Regions from separate parts of the Streptomyces sp. NPDC058051 genome, predicted to be linked through region 3. Evidence: riboswitches for the same ligand, from Rfam matches in the RefSeq annotation. Region 3 holds a riboswitch; each other region holds the start of a gene.

Region 1 (5,999 bases), on a different contig from region 3:
GGTGCGGTGCGCCCTCGTACCGCACGGAGACGTGCTCGAAGCGGATCACTTGCTCTCCTCGGGATTCGGGGTGCCCACCGGGGGCGGCACGGGCGCCACCACCGCGGGCAGCAGCCCGACCAGCACCGCCGCCGCGGGCCACAGCGGGAGCACCGGTGCGACGAGCGGTACGACGCCGGGGCGCAGCGCCTCCCCGTCGACACTGCCCGCCCAGATCATCGCCGCCGCCACCACGACCCCCGAGACGGCCACCAGCCAGGCCCGCACACCCCACCGGTCGGGCCGGTAGCGGGTACGGACCGAGCGGGCACCACCGAGCCGCAGCCCGGCCGTCGCGGCGACCAGCCCGGCGATCAGCAGCGGCATTCCGTACACGGCGCCCTGCGCGGCCAGCAGACCGTACGTGCCCGCGCACACCCCGAGCAGTCCGCCCAGCGTGAGGACGTTCGTGGTGTGCCGGACGGCGGGCGGAACCTGGGCGGTACGCCCGTACCCCCGCGCGTCCATCGAGGCCGCCACCGCGACCGATCGCTCCAACGCGCCCTCCAGGACCGGCAGTCCGATCTGGAGGACCGCCGTGACGCCGCCGGTCGGACGGCCCCGCAGCCGCCGCGCGGTGCGCAGCCGCACCACATCGGCGACCATGTTCGGCGCGAACGTCATCGCGACGACGACGGCGACCCCCACCTCGTACAGCGCACCCGGCAGCGACTTCAGCAGCCGGGCCGGGTTGGCGAGCGAGTTCGCCGCGCCGACGCAGATCAGCAGCGCGGCCAGCTTCGCCCCGTCGTACAGGGCGAAGACCAGCTGCTCGGCGGTGACCCGGCCGCCGATCCTGACACCCTTCGCCCAGTCGGGCAGCGGCACTTCGGGGAGGGTGAACACCGGGTGCGTCCCGGGGATCGGCGAACCGAGGAAGACGGAGAAGAGCAGCCGCACACCGATGACGAAGAGCCCGATCCTGATGAACGCCCCGTACGAACGGGCCCACGGCGCGTCCGTCCGGCGCGCCGCGACCACATAGCCCGCCACCCCCACCAGCAGCCCGAGCAGCAGTGGGTTGGTGGTCCGGGACGCCGCGGTGGCGAGGCCGAGGGCCCACAGCCACCAGGCCCCGGCGGGCAGGGCGTTGCTCCGGGTCGCCCCGGGGGCGCGCAGCGGGCGGCGCGACCGCGCGGTGCCGGTGACGCCCGTGGCCGGGGCGGTCATCCGCGGCGGCGGCGGGCCTGCGCGACGGCGGCGATGCCGAGGAGGAGAACGGCGCCGACCCCGACCAGCACTCCGGCGGACGGTCCGCCGCCCGAGCTGTCCGAGCTGTCCGAGGCGGCGGAGGCGTCCGAGGAGTCCGAGGCTGCCGGGGGCGCGGACGCGGCGGGCGCCTGCCCGCCGTCCCCCGAGACCTGCTCGCCGCAGCCCGAGGCCGGGTAGCCGGATATGGCGCAGAGGAGGGCGTCGCTGCTGTAGCGCAGCGGCTTGGCCACCGACGCGAGCGCTTCCGCGGTGCTCGCGTCCGGGGCGACCCGCGCGCACGCGGTGCGCAGCGCGGGCGGAGTCTCGCCGGCCGGGGCGTCCGCCGCGGTGCCCGGGTCGATGACCAGCGCGACCCGCTTGGTGCCGTCCTCGGCCGGGGTGTCCGCGCAGATCTCCGCGAAGTCCGGGGAGCTGCGCGGATTCGCGGAATCCTGGGAGTCCTCGCTCACCGAGAACCGGAAGCCCTGCACCGCGCCGTCGTCCGGCCGGACCAGGGACGGGCCCTGCGTGGCGTACGTCCAGTCCGTGCCGGAGCCCTCCCAGAACGACCAGTACCGGTACCCGGCCGCCTGGGCCGTCCCCGTGCCGAGCACGGCCAGGACGGCGCCGAGGACCACCAGGAGAGCGGCGGCCCTTCCTGCCCGCCTCACAGCTGCTGGCTCTTCCGGCGGCCGCTGATCAGGAAACCGGCGCCCGCGCCGACGACGAGGCCGATACCGACGTACCACCACACGCCGCCGATCACATCGTCCCCGCTGTGGACCTGGTCCTTCTCGGTGGGCACGTAGCCGGTGTCGGCGGACGGGTCGGGTGTGGTGACGGCCGCGGGGACGGGACCGGTCGCGTTCAGCCGGTCGACGAGGTTCACGCCACCGAAGTCGCGGGCGTCGGCACCGGCCGCGTGTGCGGCCAGGACCAGTTGCGCGTAGGCGGCGGGACCGTTCTCCTCCGCCCAGGACCCGGAGTTCTTCTTCAGCCAGGCCACGGCCCCGGCGGCCTTGTCCTGGTGGCCCGCCGCGGACAGGGCGACGACCGCGTCCGCGGTGTTGCCGAAGTCGGGCTGCGGGGTGGAGTCGTCGGCGCCGGGCATCGGTGCCAGGTCCAGATGGCCGTTCGCGGCGAGGGCGTTCGCGAGGTAGTGGGCGCCGTTCTGGGCGGCCTGCTCGGGCGTGAGGCCGGTGCCCGGGTGGCAGGTGGGCGCCTTGGTCGCGGCGTTGTCCCCGACGGCCAGGGCCTTGCCCATGGTGCCGAGCACGGCGGCGGCGGTGGCGTCCGCGTTGGCCGCGAGCTTGCCGGCCTTGTCGGGCTGGTAGGCGAAGGCGCCGCCGTCCTTGCCGCCGCACGGGATCGCGAGCGCGAGCAGCGGGGCGTAGGGCGTCTTGCCGCCGTGCGTCGTGATGTCCCCGAGCCGCTGCCCCTGCCGGGCGAGGGCGCCGATCACCAGCGAGGTGGAGTTGGCGTCACTGGGCGCGCCCGCGGTGTAGCCCCAGCCGCCGTCCTCGTTCTGTACGGCCTTCAGCCGGCGCACCGAGTCGTTCACGGTCTCCCGGTGGCCGCCCACCTCGACGAGCGCCTGGACGGCGACCGCGGTGGCATTGGTGTCCAGCACCGTCTTCCCGGTGCACGGCTGGGAGACGTCCGGCCGGTACGAGGCGTACGCGCCGTCGGCGCACTGCTGGGCGATCAGCCAGTCCACCGACTTCGTCGCGGGCGTGACGCCCTCGATCCGCTGGGCGAGGAGGGCCAGTGACTGCCGCCAGACGCCGTCGTACGTGGGGTCCTTCGTGCCGTACAGCCCGGAGGGCGACGCGGCGGACGGCGAGGGCGACGGGGACGGTGCCGCGACCGCGGCCGGAGCAGTGGCCGCACAGAGCACGGTGGCGGTGGCGGCGAGCGCTGCTGCGCTGCGGCGTACGGTCATGGCGGGCGGGGCCTCTCCTGCGCGGGGAACCGGGCACAGGCACGCTCACGCACCAGGCTCCGGCTCCGTATACCTCGACGGTGCCGACCACCGGGGTTCCGGTGGTGCGAGCCGGTCACAACCGCAGGCAGGGCATTCCGACTCACCGTCTGCGACGACGGCTCACGGCTGCGTGGTCAGTGCCGGATTCGCACCGGCTTCCCCCTGGACGGGCATGATGACGACCCGCACACTCTACCGGTCGGGGCCGGAGCGCCCGGGTGGAGGCGGTCACACCCCCGACCCCGGTGCCCCGCCGGTGGTCCGTCACGCCGCGATGTACGTCACCGGGTCGTTCGGTGGTCCGTCACGCCGCGATGTACGTCACCGGGTCGCTCCCCGCCACCGCCTCCGCGCGGCCCAGCTTCACCAGCCGCCGCAGATGCGCCTCGGCCTCCGAGACGGCGATGTTCCGCGAGCCGTGCGGGATCTGCGCCCAGGGCCGGTTCCACTCCATCCGCTCGGCCAGCTCCCACGGCGTCAGGGGGGTGACCAGCAGTCCGAGCAGCCCGGTCAGCCGCTCCTCGTGGTGGTGCAGCAGTTCCCGCACGCGCCCCGCGGCATCCGTGAACGCGTACTGGTGGGCGGGCAGCACCTCGGCGGCCCCGAGCCGCCCGACGCGCTCCAGGGAATCGAGGTAGTCGCCGAGCGGATCGGTGACCGTGGCGTCGTCGGGGTCTTCGTAGAGACCGATGTGCGGGCTGATTCCGGGCAGCAGGTGATCGCCGGAGAAGAGCCGGCCCCGGCCGGGAAGATCTCCCGGATGCTCCTCCTCCAGGTGGAGGCAGACGTGGCCGGGCGTGTGCCCCGGCGTCCAGACGGCCCGCAGCGCGCGCCCCGCCAGATCGAGCAGCTCACCGGGGACGATCTCCCGGTCCGGAACCGCGGCCCGCAGCCCGGGCAGGGTGCGCATCCGGCCGCCGGCCATGGCCGCCCGCAACGGCGCGAGATGCTCCTCGGGCGCACCGACCGCGGTGAGCTTCGCCGCGAGGTACGCCGACCAGGTGTCCGGCCGGGACTCGTGGGTCCGGCGCACGATCGCGGTGTCGGCGGCGTGCATGGCGATCCAGGCCCCGGACGCCTCGCGCACCTGCCCGGACAGGCCGTGGTGGTCGGGGTGGTGGTGGGTGATGACCACACCGTGGATGTCGCCGACCCCCGTACCGACGGCGGTGAGCCCGGCGGTGAGCGTGTCCCACGCCTCCGGATCGTCCCAGCCCGTGTCGATCAGGACCGGGCCGCGACCGGTGTCGAGTACGTGCACCAGGGTGTGCCCGAGCGGGTTGTCCGGGATGGGGACCTTGATGCTGTGCACGCCCCCGCCGTGATCGGTCACCTGCGTCATGGGCTCCCCCTCTCTCCGCGCGGCATCGCTCCGCACGACATCGCTCCGCGCGACCTGGTCGGCGTACCGGACGTACGGCTGTGCGGTGCACCGCGCCCACTGTAACGAGAACTTGTTCCAGTTGACCCCCCGGTCGGCCAACTGTTCGGCCCCGATGCCCTCGTGGCCGTCCGGCGGGTGGAACCGGTGTGTCGTCGGCGCGGGCGGGCCCGTCGCGGCCGTGGACTCCTGGAACTGGAACTGGTATCAGTTCTGACACGGAGTCAGGTAACGTGCCGGGTCGCGGGAGGCAGCAGCCATGACCGAGCTTGTCGAACACGGAAAACTGTTCATCGGCGGGGAGTTGGTCGATCCGCTGGGCCGGGACGTCATCGAGGTCGTGTCGCCCCACACCGAACAGGTGATCGGCCGGGTGCCGCACGCCTGCGCGGCGGACGTGGACCGGGCCGTCGCCGCCGCCCGGCGGGCCTTCGACGAGGGGCCCTGGCCACGGATGACCGTGGACGAGCGGATCGAGGTGATCACCCGGATCAAGGACGCGTTCGCCGTGCGGTACGAGGAGATCGCCCGGATCATCAGCTCGGAGAACGGCACCCCGTACACGTCCGGCGTGATGGTGCAGGCCCTCGCGGCGATGATGGTGTGGGACGCGGCGATCACCGTCGCCCGCGGTTTCCCGTACGAGGAGCGGCGCGACGGGGTGCTCGGGCCGCTGCTGGTGCGCCGGGAGCCCGTCGGGGTGGTCGCGGCCGTGGTGCCGTGGAACGTTCCGCAGTTCACCGCCGCCGCCAAGCTCGCGCCCGCGCTGCTGGCCGGCTGCTCCGCCGTCCTCAAGGTCTCGCCCGAATCCCCGCTCGACGCCTACGTCCTGGCGGAGATCGCCGCGGAGGCGGGGCTGCCGGAAGGGGTGTTGTCGATCCTGCCGGCCGACCGCGAGGTCAGCGAGTACCTGGTCGGGCATCCCGGCGTCGACAAGGTGTCGTTCACCGGGTCCGTCGCCGCGGGGCGACGGGTGATGGAGGTCGCCTCCCGCAACCTCACCCGGGTCACGCTGGAGCTGGGCGGCAAGTCCGCCGCCGTGATCCTCCCGGACGCCGATCTGGACACGGCCGTCGCGGGCATCGTCCCCTTCGCCTGGATGATCAACGGCCAGGCCTGCGTCGCCCAGACCCGCATCCTCGTGCCGCGCTCCCGCTACGACGAGATGGCCGAGGCGTTCGCCGCCGCCGCGGGTGCGCTGAAGGTCGGCGACCCGCTCGACCCCGCCACCGAACTCGGCCCGCTCGTCGCGCGGCGCCAGCAGCAGCGGTCGCTCGACTACATCCGGATCGGCCAGGACGAAGGCGCCAAGATCCTGACCGGCGGCGGCCGTCCGGCCTCCCAGGAACGGGGCTGGTACGTCGAGCCGACCCTCTTCGGTGACGTCGACAACTCCATGCGCAT
Region 2 (5,999 bases), on a different contig from region 3:
GTGGATCCGACCTTCATCGGAATCCCTTTCTTCTACTGGTACCAGATGCTCTGGGTGCTGATCTCCACCGCACTCACGATGACCGCGTACAAGCTGTGGCAGCGTGACCAGCGCGCCCGCAAGGGGGGTGCGTCGGCATGAAGGACGGCGTGAACGGCGTCGCTCTCGGCGTCTTCATCTTCTTCTTCGTGGCCGTCACGGTCATGGGCTTCCTGGCGGCGCGCTGGCGGAAGGCCGAGAACGAGGCGAGCCTCGACGAATGGGGCCTGGGCGGACGGTCGTTCGGAACCTGGGTCACCTGGTTCCTGCTCGGCGGCGACCTGTACACCGCGTATACCTTCGTCGCCGTTCCCGCGGCGATCTACGCGGCGGGCGCGGCCGGCTTCTTCGCGGTGCCCTACACGATCCTCGTGTACCCGCTGATCTTCACCTTCCTGCCGCGGCTGTGGTCGGTCTCGCACAAGCACGGGTACGTGACCACCTCGGACTTCGTCCGGGGGCGCTTCGGTTCGAAGGGGCTCTCGCTGGCGGTCGCCATCACCGGCATCCTCGCCACGATGCCGTACATCGCGCTCCAACTCGTCGGCATCCAGGCGGTGCTGGACGTGATGGGCGTCGGCGGTGGCGAGAACACCCACTGGTTCATCAAGGACCTGCCGCTGCTGATCGCGTTCGCGGTGCTCGCCGCGTACACCTACTCGTCCGGGCTGCGGGCACCCGCGCTGATCGCGTTCGTCAAGGACGGACTGATCTACCTGGTCATCACGGTGGCGATCATCTACATCCCGATCAAGCTCGGTGGCTTCGACGACATCTTCGCCAAGGCCGGCGAGGCGTTCGCGCAGAAGAATCCGGACACCGGCGCGCCACGCGGTGCCCTCGCACCGGGCGAGGCGGGCCAATGGGGTTACGCCACCCTGGCGTTGGGTTCGGCCCTGGCCCTCTTCATGTATCCGCACTCGATCACGGCGACGCTCTCCAGCCGTAGCCGCAACGTGATCCGGCGCAACACCACGATCCTGCCGCTGTACTCGCTGATGCTCGGCCTGCTGGCCCTGCTCGGGTTCATGGCGATCGCCGCCGGAATCAAGGTGGAGAACGGGCAGTTGGCCATTCCGCAGCTGTTCGAGACCATGTTCCCGGACTGGTTCGCGGGCGTCGCGTTCGCGGCCATCGGCATCGGCGCGCTGGTGCCCGCGGCGATCATGTCGATCGCCGCGGCGAATCTCTTCACCCGCAACATCTACAAGGACTTCCTGAAGCCGGACGCGACCCCGGAGCAGGAGACCAAGGTCTCCAAGCTGGTGTCGCTGCTGGTGAAGGTGGGCGCGCTCGCCTTCGTCCTCACCATGGACAAGACGGTCGCGATCAACTTCCAGCTGCTCGGCGGGATCTGGATCCTCCAGACGATGCCGGCCCTGGTCGGCGGCCTGTTCACCCGCTGGTTCCACCGCTGGGCACTGCTCGCGGGCTGGGCGGTCGGCATGGTGTACGGGACGGTGGCCGCGTACGGCATCCATAGTCCGACCCAGGAGCATTTCGGCGGCTCGTCGAAGAAGATCCCGGGCATCGACGAGATCGGCTACATCGGCCTGACCGCGTTCGTACTGAACGTGGTGGTGACGGTGGCCCTCACCTTCGTCCTGAACGCCCTGAAGGCGCCCGCCGGGGTGGACGAGACCTCCCCGGCCGACTACACGGCCGACGCGGGCGACAAGGGCGTCCAGGTGGAGCTCCCGCCGGCCACGGCAGGAGCTCCGGGCAGCGGCCACTGACAGCCGCCACCCGGACCGCGTCGACGGCCCGTCGCACCCCTCCCACAGGGGGCGCGACGGGCCGTCCGTCGTATCCGGGGACATCCGGGAGGGTGCACGGCTCGTTCCACCGGCCCTTCCTGCCGCCCCATCCGGTCGCACGGCTCGTTCCACCGCCCCTGCCTGCCGCCCCATCCGGTCGCACGGCTCGTTCCACCGGCCCTGCCTGCCGCCCCATCCCGGATGACGTGACACAACATGTGGGGGCTGCTCCATCCAGCGGCCCCCACATGTATGCTCATGCTCGCTGTCGCCGCAGGGGAATCCGGTGCGAATCCGGAACTGTCCCGCAACGGTGTACCCGGTGTGCTTTTGCGCACCCTCAGGAAGTCCGAGGACCTGCCGACGGCGCATCCGGCTCGACCGAACCGGATGCCAGACGTCCGGGCCTCGCGGATGGGCCGGCGGACGCCGTGACGGAGTGCTGCCCCGAACCGGGCCTGCCGCCGTCCCGGCGACCCCGTTCCCCCGCCGGCCCCGAGCCGAGCGAGGGAGAGCACCACGTGACCATCGCGCCAGCCGATCCGGCTTCAGTCGCCGTGTCCGAAGCGGCCGAGTCCGAGGCAACCGCACACGACGGTCCGGGGACCGCGCTGCTGCGGACCCTGACGGACCTCACCGCCGATCTGCCCGACACCGACCCCGGCCGCGTCGCCGCCGCCGCGCTGCGCGGCCGCAACGCCCGGTCGGACGAGGCCGAGTTGCGCTCGCTGGCCACGGAGTCCGCCGCGGGGCTGATCTCCGAGGACCCCGCCTACTCCCGGCTCGCCGCCAGGCTGTTGACCCGCACCATCGCGGACGAGGCGTCCGGCCAGGGCGCGGTCTCCTTCTCCGCCTCCGTCGCCGTCGGGCACCGCCAGGGCCTGATCGCGGACCGTACCGCCGCGTTCGTCGCACGGCACGCTGCCGCGCTCGACGCCCTGGTGGAGCGTTCGCTCGCCGACGGCGCCGACGACCGGTTCGGCTACTTCGGGCTGCGGACCCTGTACAGCCGCTATCTGCTGCGCCACCCGCACACCCGCCAGGTCGTCGAGACGCCGCAGCACTTCATGCTGCGCGTCGCCTCCGGGCTCGCCGAGAACGAGTCGGAGCAGGCCCTGGACGACGTCGCGTCGCTGTACGGGCTGATGAGCCGGCTCGACTACCTGCCGTCCTCCCCGACCCTGTTCAACTCCGGCACCCGGCACCCGCAGATGTCCTCCTGCTACCTGCTGGACTCCCCGCTCGACGAACTCGACTCGATCTACGACCGTTACCACCAGGTGGCGCGGCTCTCGAAGCACGCGGGCGGTATCGGCCTCTCGTACTCCCGGATCCGCGCCCGCGGTTCGCTGATCCGCGGCACCAACGGGCACTCCAACGGCATCGTGCCGTTCCTGAAGACGCTCGACGCCTCCGTGGCCGCCGTCAACCAGGGTGGCCGCCGCAAGGGCGCCGCCGCCGTCTACCTGGAGACCTGGCACGCGGACATCGAGGAGTTCCTGGAGCTGCGCGACAACACGGGTGAGGACCAGCGGCGTACGCACAATCTCAACCTGGCGCACTGGATCCCGGACGAGTTCATGCGCCGGGTCGACGCGGACGGCGACTGGTCGCTGTTCTCGCCCGCCGATGTGCCCGAACTGGTCGACCTGTGGGGAGACGCGTTCGACACCGCGTACCGGGCCGCCGAGGCCGAGGGGCTGGCCCTCAAGTCGCTGCCCGCCCGTGAGCTGTACGGCCGCATGATGCGCACCCTCGCGCAGACCGGTCAGGGCTGGATGACCTTCAAGGACGCCTCCAACCGGACCGCGAACCAGACCGCCGAGCCGGGCCGCGTCGTCCACTCGTCGAACCTGTGCACCGAGATCCTCGAAGTCACCGACGACGGCGAGACGGCCGTCTGCAACCTGGGTTCCGTCAACCTCGGCGCGTTCGTCGCCGGCGGCTCGCTCGACTGGGAGCGGCTGGACGCCACCGTCCGCACCGCCGTGACCTTCCTCGACCGCGTCGTCGACATCAACTTCTACCCGACGGAGCAGGCCGGCCGCTCGAACGCCCGGTGGCGCCCCGTCGGCCTGGGCGCGATGGGCCTGCAGGACGTCTTCTTCCAGCTCCGCCTGCCGTTCGACTCCCCCGAGGCCCGCGCGCTCTCCACGAAGATCTCCGAACGGATCATGCTCGCCGCCTACGAGGCGTCCTGCGAGCTGGCCGAGCGGTCCGGTCCGCTGCCCGCCTGGTCCGAGACGCGCGCCGCCCGCGGTGTGCTGCACCCCGACCACTACGACACCGAGCCGAACTGGCCGGAGCGGTGGGACGCGCTGCGTGCCCGGATCGCGAGGATCGGGATGCGCAACTCGCTGCTGCTCGCCATCGCGCCGACAGCGACGATCGCCTCGATCGCGGGTGTGTACGAGTGCGTCGAACCGCAGGTGTCCAACCTCTTCAAGCGCGAGACGCTCAGCGGTGAGTTCCTCCAGGTCAACGCATATCTGGTGAAGGAGCTGAAGCAGCTGGGCGTGTGGGACGCGCGGACGCGTGAGGCGCTGCGCGAGGCGAGCGGCTCCGTCCAGGGCTTCGCCTGGATCCCCGAGGACGTGCGGGCGCTGTACCGCACGGCGTGGGAGATCCCCCAGCGCGGTCTGATCGACATGGCGGCGGCCCGTACGCCGTTCCTCGACCAGAGCCAGTCGCTGAACCTCTTCATGGAGACGCCGACCATCGGCAAGCTCTCCTCGATGTACGCGTACGCCTGGAAGCGGGGGCTGAAGACGACGTACTACCTGCGTTCCCGCCCGGCGACCCGGATCGCCCGCGCCGCCCCCGGCCGGACCGCGGCCACCGCCCCCGTTCCCGCCACCGCCCCCATTCCCGTTCCCGTACAGCAGGCGCCGATGGCTGACGCCGACGCGATCGCCTGCTCCCTCGAAAACCCCGAGTCCTGCGAGGCCTGCCAGTAATGAGCTCCACCGGAAAGACCGAGAAGAACCTGCTCGACCCGGGCTTCGAACTGACCCTGCGGCCCATGCGCTACCCGGACTTCTACGAGCGCTACCGCGACGCGATCAAGAACACCTGGACCGTCGAGGAGGTCGATCTCCACTCGGACGTCGCCGACCTCGCGAAGCTCTCGCCGGGTGAGCAGCACATGATCGGGCGGCTCGTCGCGTTCTTCGCGACGGGTGACTCGATCGTCGCGAACAACCTCGTCCTCACGCTCTACAAGCACATCAACTCCCCCGAGGCGCGGCTGTACCTGAGCCGTCAGCTGTTCGAGGAGGCCGTGCACGTCCAGTTCTATCTGACGCTGCTCGACACCTACCTGCCCGACCCGGACGACCGGACAGCGGCGTTCGCGGCGGTCGAGAACATTCCGTCGATCCGCGAGAAGGCCGAGTTCTGCTTCAGGTGGATGGACTCGGTCGAGAAGATGGACCGGCTGGAGAGCAGGTCCGACCGGCGGCGCTTCCTGCTGAACCTGATCTGCTTCGCGGCGTGCATCGAGGGGCTGTTCTTCTACGGCGCGTTCGCGTACGTCTACTGGTTCCGCTCGCGGGGCCTGCTGCACGGTCTCGCCACGGGCACCAACTGGGTGTTCCGTGACGAGACGATGCACATGAACTTCGCGTTCGAGGTCGTGGACACCGTCCGCAAGGAGGAGCCGGACCTCTTCGACGACGAACTGCGGCAGCAGGTCACCGACATGCTGAAGGAGGCCGTCGCGGCGGAGTTGCAGTTCGGCCGCGATCTGTGCGGTGACGGCCTGCCGGGCATGAACACCGAGTCCATGCGCCAGTACCTGGAGTGCGTGGCCGACCAGCGGCTCACCCGGCTGGGCTTCCCGGCGGTGTACGGCTCCGAGAACCCGTTCTCGTTCATGGAGCTGCAGGGCGTTCAGGAGCTGACGAACTTCTTCGAGCGCCGGCCGTCCGCCTATCAGGTGGCGGTGGAGGGCTCGGTCGCCTTCGACGACGATTTCTAGATCCTGGCCCAGCTTCTGAGGTAGGGGCGCCGCGCGGCCGTCACGGGCTGTGCGGCGTCCGCCCTTTCCGGGGGCGTGTCCCCCCGTTCCCGTTCCGCTTCCCGCAGCTGGCGGTCGATACGGCGCTCCCTGAAGAGCCCGGCGAGGGCGGGCAGCAGAACGAGAGCGACAAGTGCGGATACGCCCAGGATGTTCAGGAATATGTTCATGGCTCTACTCTCGTC
Region 3 (5,999 bases):
GGACGGCGAGCGGCAGCAGGGCGGCCGGGATGCCGCGGGCCGTGGCCAGGGCGCGCATCGTGGTGGCCCAGTCCAGCACCGGCGAGTCGAGGACGAGGCCGCAGATCCGGCTGCGGAGTGCCGAGTTGACGGCCGCGTGCAGTGCCATCGAGGCGCCGGTGGACCAGCCGTACAGGACGACCTTCTCGGCGCCGTACCGCACCGCGAAGCGAATCGCCGCGTCCAGGTCGCGCCATTCGGACTCACCGAGGTGGGCGAGGCCGTCCGGGGAGCGCGGCGCTCCGGGGTCGCCGCGGTAGGCCGGGTCGAGCACGGGCAGGCGCAGACCGTGCAGGAACTCCATGACGTTCATGGGGTGTTCCCTGGTCGTGCCGAGGCCGTGCACGGTGATGACCCAGGTGTCGCGGGGGCCGGGCAGGAACCAGGCGGGCAGGGTGCCGAGTTCGCCGGGGATCTCGACCTCCTCGTACGTGAGGCCGAGGGCCGACGAGGGGTCGCCGCTGTGCAGTTGCGGGGTGACGCGGACCTTGGCGCCGGGCTCCAGGGTGCCGCTGCTGACGCGTTCCAGTCTGCGGACGACGGTGTCGGGGGCGTGGTGGGCGTGTGCGATCACCGGGCCGACGACGGCGTGGACGTCGTCGCCCACCAGTCCGTACGTACCGGGCCGCAGGGCGGTGAAGGAGCGGGTCAGGGTGACCTGCCCGGCGGCCGTGGCGTGCACGGTGAGTCCGCGGTCGGCGGGGAGCGGTCGTCCGGAGGGCGCCCTGAGGGCGGCGTGGCTGGCGTACCGGCCGGCCGCGACCGCCGCTGCCGCACCGCCGCCGAGGACCGTGGTGACGGCTGCTGCCGTGATGGTTGCCGGGCGCACCGCTCCAGTCTCCCGGGGTGCACCGCACCCTGCCAGCGGACGGGGGCCGTCCGGTGTCAGCCCGGTTGTCCGTATCCCTTCAGCGCCTCCCGCACGTCGCTCAGCTGGGCCGGGGAGAGCAGATGGGGCGAGCGGCCGGGCACGGAGCTCGCGGTGAGCCAGAGCCGGCAGAGCCATTCCAGCTGGGCGGTCCTGTCGTACGCCTCGTCCAGGGTCGCTCCGTAGGTCACGGTTCCGTGGTTCTGGAGCAGGCAGCCGGTGCGGTCCCGCAGGGCGGCGAGCATGTTCCCGGCCAGTTCCTCCGTCCCGTAGCGCGCATAGGCCGCGACCCGGACGGGGCCGCCCAGCAGGGCGGCGGCGTAGTGGACCGCGGGGACCTCGGGGACCAGGGTGGAGACGGCCGTGGCATGCACCGCGTGGGTGTGGACGACGGCAACCGCCTCGCTGTTCCGGTAGACCGCGAGGTGGAGCGGGAGTTCGCTGGTGGGGGCCAGCTCGCCGAGGACGCGGTTGCCGTCCAGGTCGACGCCGACGGCGTCCCCGGGACCGAGCCGGTCGTACGGCACTCCGCTCGGGGTGACCAGGACCGTCGCACCGACGCGTGCCGACACGTTTCCGGAGGTCCCGACGACGAGGCCGTCCGCCGCCGTCCTGCGGGCGGTGGCGACGACAGCGTCCCAGGCCCGTTCGATCGCGTCCCCTCGGTCATCACTCATACGAGGATCCTGTCAGCCCGGGAGGCGAACGGGCATGCGATCGGCCGGGAAGGTCACAACCCGGTGACGTTCACAAAAGGTGCGCCAGGGGGTGGATCGGGCCCGGTGGGGCTCCGTGCGCGGACCGCGCCGCGCCGCGGAGATCAGGAAGAGGAATCCGGTCCCGACAGGAGACACCACAGCGCCCTTCCCAGTTCATCTTCCGTTCACTCAGGTTGCCTACGGTCCACTTGCCAATGACGTCGAACGATTGCCTGGGTAAATGGAACACATCACGCTGCTTCTCGCGATTGTGATCGTGACAGCTCTAGTGTTCGATTTCACGAACGGTTTCCATGACACCGCCAACGCGATGGCGACCACCATCTCGACCGGCGCACTCAAACCGAAGACAGCGGTGGCCATGTCCGCCGTTCTCAACCTCGTCGGCGCGTTCCTCTCGGTGGAGGTCGCCAAGACGATCTCCGGCGGGATCGTCAACGAGAACGGGCTGCGGACAGAAGTGATCTTCGCGGCACTCGTCGGCGCCATCCTGTGGAATCTGCTGACCTGGCTGGTCGGCCTTCCGTCCAGTTCCTCGCACGCCCTGTTCGGCGGCCTGATCGGCGCCGCGGTGATGTCGGCGGGCTGGTCCTCCGTCAACGGCGGCACCGTCGTCACCAAGGTGCTGCTCCCGGCGCTCGCCGCGCCGATCGTCGCCGGTCTGGCCGCGCTGCTGGCGACCAGGCTGACGTACCGGATCGGCGGGAAGATCCGCAACGACGCCCAGGAGAAGGCCACCGCCAAGGGCTACCGCGCCGGTCAGATCGCCTCGGCCGGACTGGTCTCCCTCGCCCACGGCACCAACGACGCGCAGAAGACCATGGGCATCATCACCCTGGCCCTGGTCACCGGCGGCGTCCTGCACCCCGGCTCCAACCCGCCGGTCTGGGTCATCGTCGCGGCCGGTACGGCCATCGCGCTCGGCACCTACCTGGGCGGCTGGCGCATCATCCGCACCATGGGCAGCGGCCTCACCGACCTCAAACCGCCGCAGGGCTTCGCCGCCCAGACCAGCGCGGCCACGGTCATCCTGGCCTCCTCGCACCTCGGCTTCTCGCTCTCCACCACGCAGTCCTGCTCCGGTGCCGTGATGGGCGCGGGGCTCGGCCGCCGGGGCGGCGTGGTCCGCTGGTCCACCGCCACCCGGATGTTCGTCGCCTGGGGTCTGACCCTGCCGGCCGCGGGACTGGTCGGCGCCGGTGCCGAGTTCCTCACCAAGCAGGGCACGTGGGGTGTCGTCGTCGTCGCGGCGCTGCTGCTCGCGGGCTCCGGGGCGATATGGCTCGTGTCGCGTCGCAAGCCGGTCGGCCACGGCGACGTCGCACCCGCCGCCGACGGAGCCGAACCCGCGGGCGTCGTCACCACGGCCATCGCCGCCGTCAGCCCGCCGCCCACCGGCGCCCAGGCGGCCGCCCAGGATCTCAAGACCACCATTCCGGCTCCGGCCGCGACCTCCCAGGACCCGGCGCGACCCGCCACCGTCTAGGTCGGCCGCCCCGGCAGACCGGCTAAGGAATCAGCATGAAAATCGACTGGGCAGCCCTCGGCTCCGTCTTCGGCGTCTCCCTCGTCGTCACCGTCGCGCTGGTGGGTCTCTTCACCCTGGGCATCGTCGGTCTCTCCAAGCAGCCCGAACCGGCGGCGCAGGGCGGCTCCGGCGGCTCGCTGCTGCTGGCCCGCGCGGGCGCGTACGTCTGCTTCGCGCTGTGCGCGACGGCGGTCGCGTACGGGATCTATCTGATCGTCGCCTGACCTCCGTCAAGGCATCCCCCTTCTCCGCACGCTCCCGACGGGCCGGACCCACGACATGGGTCCGGTCCTTCGGCATGGGTCCGGCCCTTCGGCGTTGTGGCTCCGGCCCGATGTGGGGCACAGCACACCGCACCGCCGCAGGTCAACGGCAAGTTGACGGACGTTCGCGGAGCGTGGTGGACTGCCGGAGCCAATTACGGCGACAGCAGAGGAAGCCGGTGCGAATCCGGCGCGGTCCCGCCACTGTCACCGGGGAGCAGTCCCCCACACCGGAAGTCACGGCACGCGCGAGCGGGCTGGAAGGCCGGGGGAACTGCGGATCCGGGAGCCAGGAGACTCTCGTCGCCCGTCACGTCGATCCAGGGCGCGGACCCTGAGTGAGGACATATCGCCATGCCTGGCTGCCGTGCGTCCGTTGCTTCGATGCTCTCGACGAGAGCCGCCTGTACGAGGACCCTTCGAGGCGTGAGCGCCGGTTGAGCCATGCGTGCCGATCGCGTTTTCGCGTACGGCGCCACGGCCGGTCTGATCGGCGACCTGCTGTTCGGTGATCCCCGCAGGGGACACCCGGTCGCCGCCTTCGGGCGGGCCGCGGCGGGCGTCGAGCACCGTCTCTGGCGCGACCACCGCGGGTGGGGCGCGCTGCACACGCTCGTCTGCGCCGGAGGCGCCGCGGGGAGTGCCGTGCTGGTCACCCGTGCCCTGCGCCGTCATCCCGCCGCCTCGGTCGCCCTGACCGCGGCCGCCACCTGGTCCGTCGTCGGTGGTACCTCCCTGGGGCGTGAGGCCCGCACGATCGGGGCCGCGCTGGCCGCCGATGACCTCGCGTCGGCCCGCGAGCGCCTGCCGCACCTGTGCGGGCGCGACCCGCAGTCCCTCGACGGACCGCAGATCGCCCGCGCCGTGGTGGAGTCCGTGGCCGAGAACACCTCGGACGCCGTGGTCGGCGCCCTGGTGTGGGGCGCGCTGGCCGGCGTGCCCGGACTCGTCGGCTTCCGGGCCGCCAACACCCTCGACGCCATGGTCGGCCACAAGTCGCCCCGCCACCGGCGCTACGGCTGGGCCTCGGCCCGCCTCGACGACCTCGCGGGCTGGCCCGGTGCCCGGCTCACCGCCCTGCTGGCCGTGGCCGCCGGCGGGCGGCCACGGGGCGCGGTGCGGGCCTGGCGGGCCGACGCGGCCAAGCACCCGAGTCCCAACGCGGGACCGGTGGAGGCGTCGTTCGCGGGCGCGCTCGGCGTACGGCTCGGCGGAACCCTCGCCTACGGAGGCCGGATCGAGCACCGCCCCGTCCTCAACGGGGAGACGGGCCGGGCGGTGGAGACCGAGGACATCGAACGCGCGGTGCGGCTCTCGCGCCGGGTGAGCGTGCTCGCCCTCGGCGTGTGTGTGGTGGGGCGACTGGGTGCCGGCCTCGCCGCACGGCGCATCGCGGGACGACGGAACGCGGGCCTGCCCGCCGAAGCCCTTCGGGCCGCGGGACGACGGACCGCAGGACGGAGACGGACATGAGCGGCGGGCTGCTGGTCGCCGGAACCACCTCGGACGCCGGCAAGAGCGTCGTCACGGCGGGCATCTGCCGCTGGCTCGTACGCCGGGGCGTGAAAGTGGCGCCCTTCAAGGCGCAGAACATGTCGCTGAACTCGTTCGTCACCCGCGAGGGTGCCGAGATCGGGCGCGCCCAGGCGATGCAGGCCCAGGCCGCCCGGGTCGAGCCGACCGCGCTGATGAACCCGGTGCTGCTCAAGCCCGGTGGCGACCGCTCCAGCCAGGTCGTGCTGATGGGCAGACCGGTGGGCGAGATGAGCGCGCGCGGCTACCACGGCGGCAGGCAGGAGGCGCTCCTCGGCACGGTCGTGGACTGCCTGGAGCGGCTTCGGGCCACGTACGACGCGGTGATCTGCGAGGGCGCGGGCAGCCCGGCCGAGATCAACCTGCGGCGCACGGACATCGTGAACATGGGCATCGCACGGGCGGCGCGCTTCCCCGTGGTGGTCGTCGGCGACATCGACCGCGGCGGCGTCTTCGCCTCGTTCTTCGGTACGACGGCGCTGCTCGACGCCGAGGACCAGGCGCTGATCGCCGGCTACCTCGTCAACAAGTTCCGCGGCGACGTCTCGCTGCTGGAACCCGGCCTGGAGATGCTGCGCGGGATCACCGGGCGGCGGACGTACGGGGTGCTGCCCTTCGCCCACGGCCTCGGGATCGACGAGGAGGACGGTCTGCGGGTCTCGATGCGCGGGGCCGTACGCGAATCGGTCGTCGCACCGCCGCACGGCGAGGACGTGCTGCGCGTCGCGGTGTGTGCCGTTCCCCTGATGTCGAACTTCACCGACGTGGACGCGCTGGCCGCCGAACCGGGCGTCGTCGTCCGGTTCGTGGACCGCGCGGAGGAGCTGGCCGACGCCGACCTCGTCGTCGTGCCGGGCACCCGCGGCACCGTGAAGGCACTGGCCTGGCTGCGCGAGCGCGGCCTCGCCGACGCCCTGGTGCGGCGCGCCGCCGAGGGCCGGCCGGTCCTCGGCGTCTGCGGTGGTTTCCAGATCCTCGGCGAACACATCGAGGACGAGGTCGAGTCGAGGGCCGGGCACGTCGACGGTCTCGGCCTGCTGCCCGTACGC

Evidence for each region. Region 3 has a riboswitch for cobalamin ahead of ACFVUT_RS08285 (cobalamin biosynthesis protein). Riboswitches for the same ligand answer to the same signal wherever they lie in the genome.
Region 1: linked by a shared signal. The riboswitch ahead of ACFVUT_RS25940 (prenyltransferase/squalene oxidase repeat-containing protein) and the one ahead of ACFVUT_RS08285 (cobalamin biosynthesis protein) in region 3 are both predicted to bind cobalamin.
Region 2: linked by a shared signal. The riboswitch ahead of ACFVUT_RS06935 (ribonucleoside-diphosphate reductase subunit alpha) and the one ahead of ACFVUT_RS08285 (cobalamin biosynthesis protein) in region 3 are both predicted to bind cobalamin.

Annotation. Positions count from the first base shown of each region.
Region 1 covers NZ_JBHVRW010000018.1:115,192-121,190, forward strand. The annotation lists gene ACFVUT_RS25925 (ABC transporter ATP-binding protein) at 1-49, opposite strand, end outside; gene ACFVUT_RS25930 (energy-coupling factor transporter transmembrane component T) at 46-1,209, opposite strand; gene ACFVUT_RS25935 (SCO2322 family protein) at 1,206-1,901, opposite strand; gene ACFVUT_RS25940 (prenyltransferase/squalene oxidase repeat-containing protein) at 1,898-3,172, opposite strand; cobalamin riboswitch at 3,281-3,416, opposite strand; gene ACFVUT_RS25945 (MBL fold metallo-hydrolase) at 3,519-4,556, opposite strand; gene ACFVUT_RS25950 (aldehyde dehydrogenase) at 4,855-5,999, shown strand, end outside.
Region 2 covers NZ_JBHVRW010000003.1:290,620-296,618, forward strand. The annotation lists gene ACFVUT_RS06925 (DUF3311 domain-containing protein) at 1-141, shown strand, start outside; gene mctP (monocarboxylate uptake permease MctP) at 138-1,775, shown strand; cobalamin riboswitch at 2,042-2,176, shown strand; gene ACFVUT_RS06935 (ribonucleoside-diphosphate reductase subunit alpha) at 2,318-4,753, shown strand; gene ACFVUT_RS06940 (ribonucleotide-diphosphate reductase subunit beta) at 4,753-5,775, shown strand; gene ACFVUT_RS06945 (hypothetical protein) at 5,772-5,984, opposite strand.
Region 3 covers NZ_JBHVRW010000004.1:61,385-67,383, forward strand. The annotation lists gene ACFVUT_RS08265 (alpha/beta hydrolase) at 1-868, opposite strand, end outside; gene ACFVUT_RS08270 (class II aldolase/adducin family protein) at 925-1,584, opposite strand; gene ACFVUT_RS08275 (anion permease) at 1,847-3,112, shown strand; gene ACFVUT_RS08280 (hypothetical protein) at 3,148-3,378, shown strand; cobalamin riboswitch at 3,586-3,717, shown strand; gene ACFVUT_RS08285 (cobalamin biosynthesis protein) at 3,862-4,890, shown strand; gene ACFVUT_RS08290 (cobyric acid synthase) at 4,887-5,999, shown strand, end outside.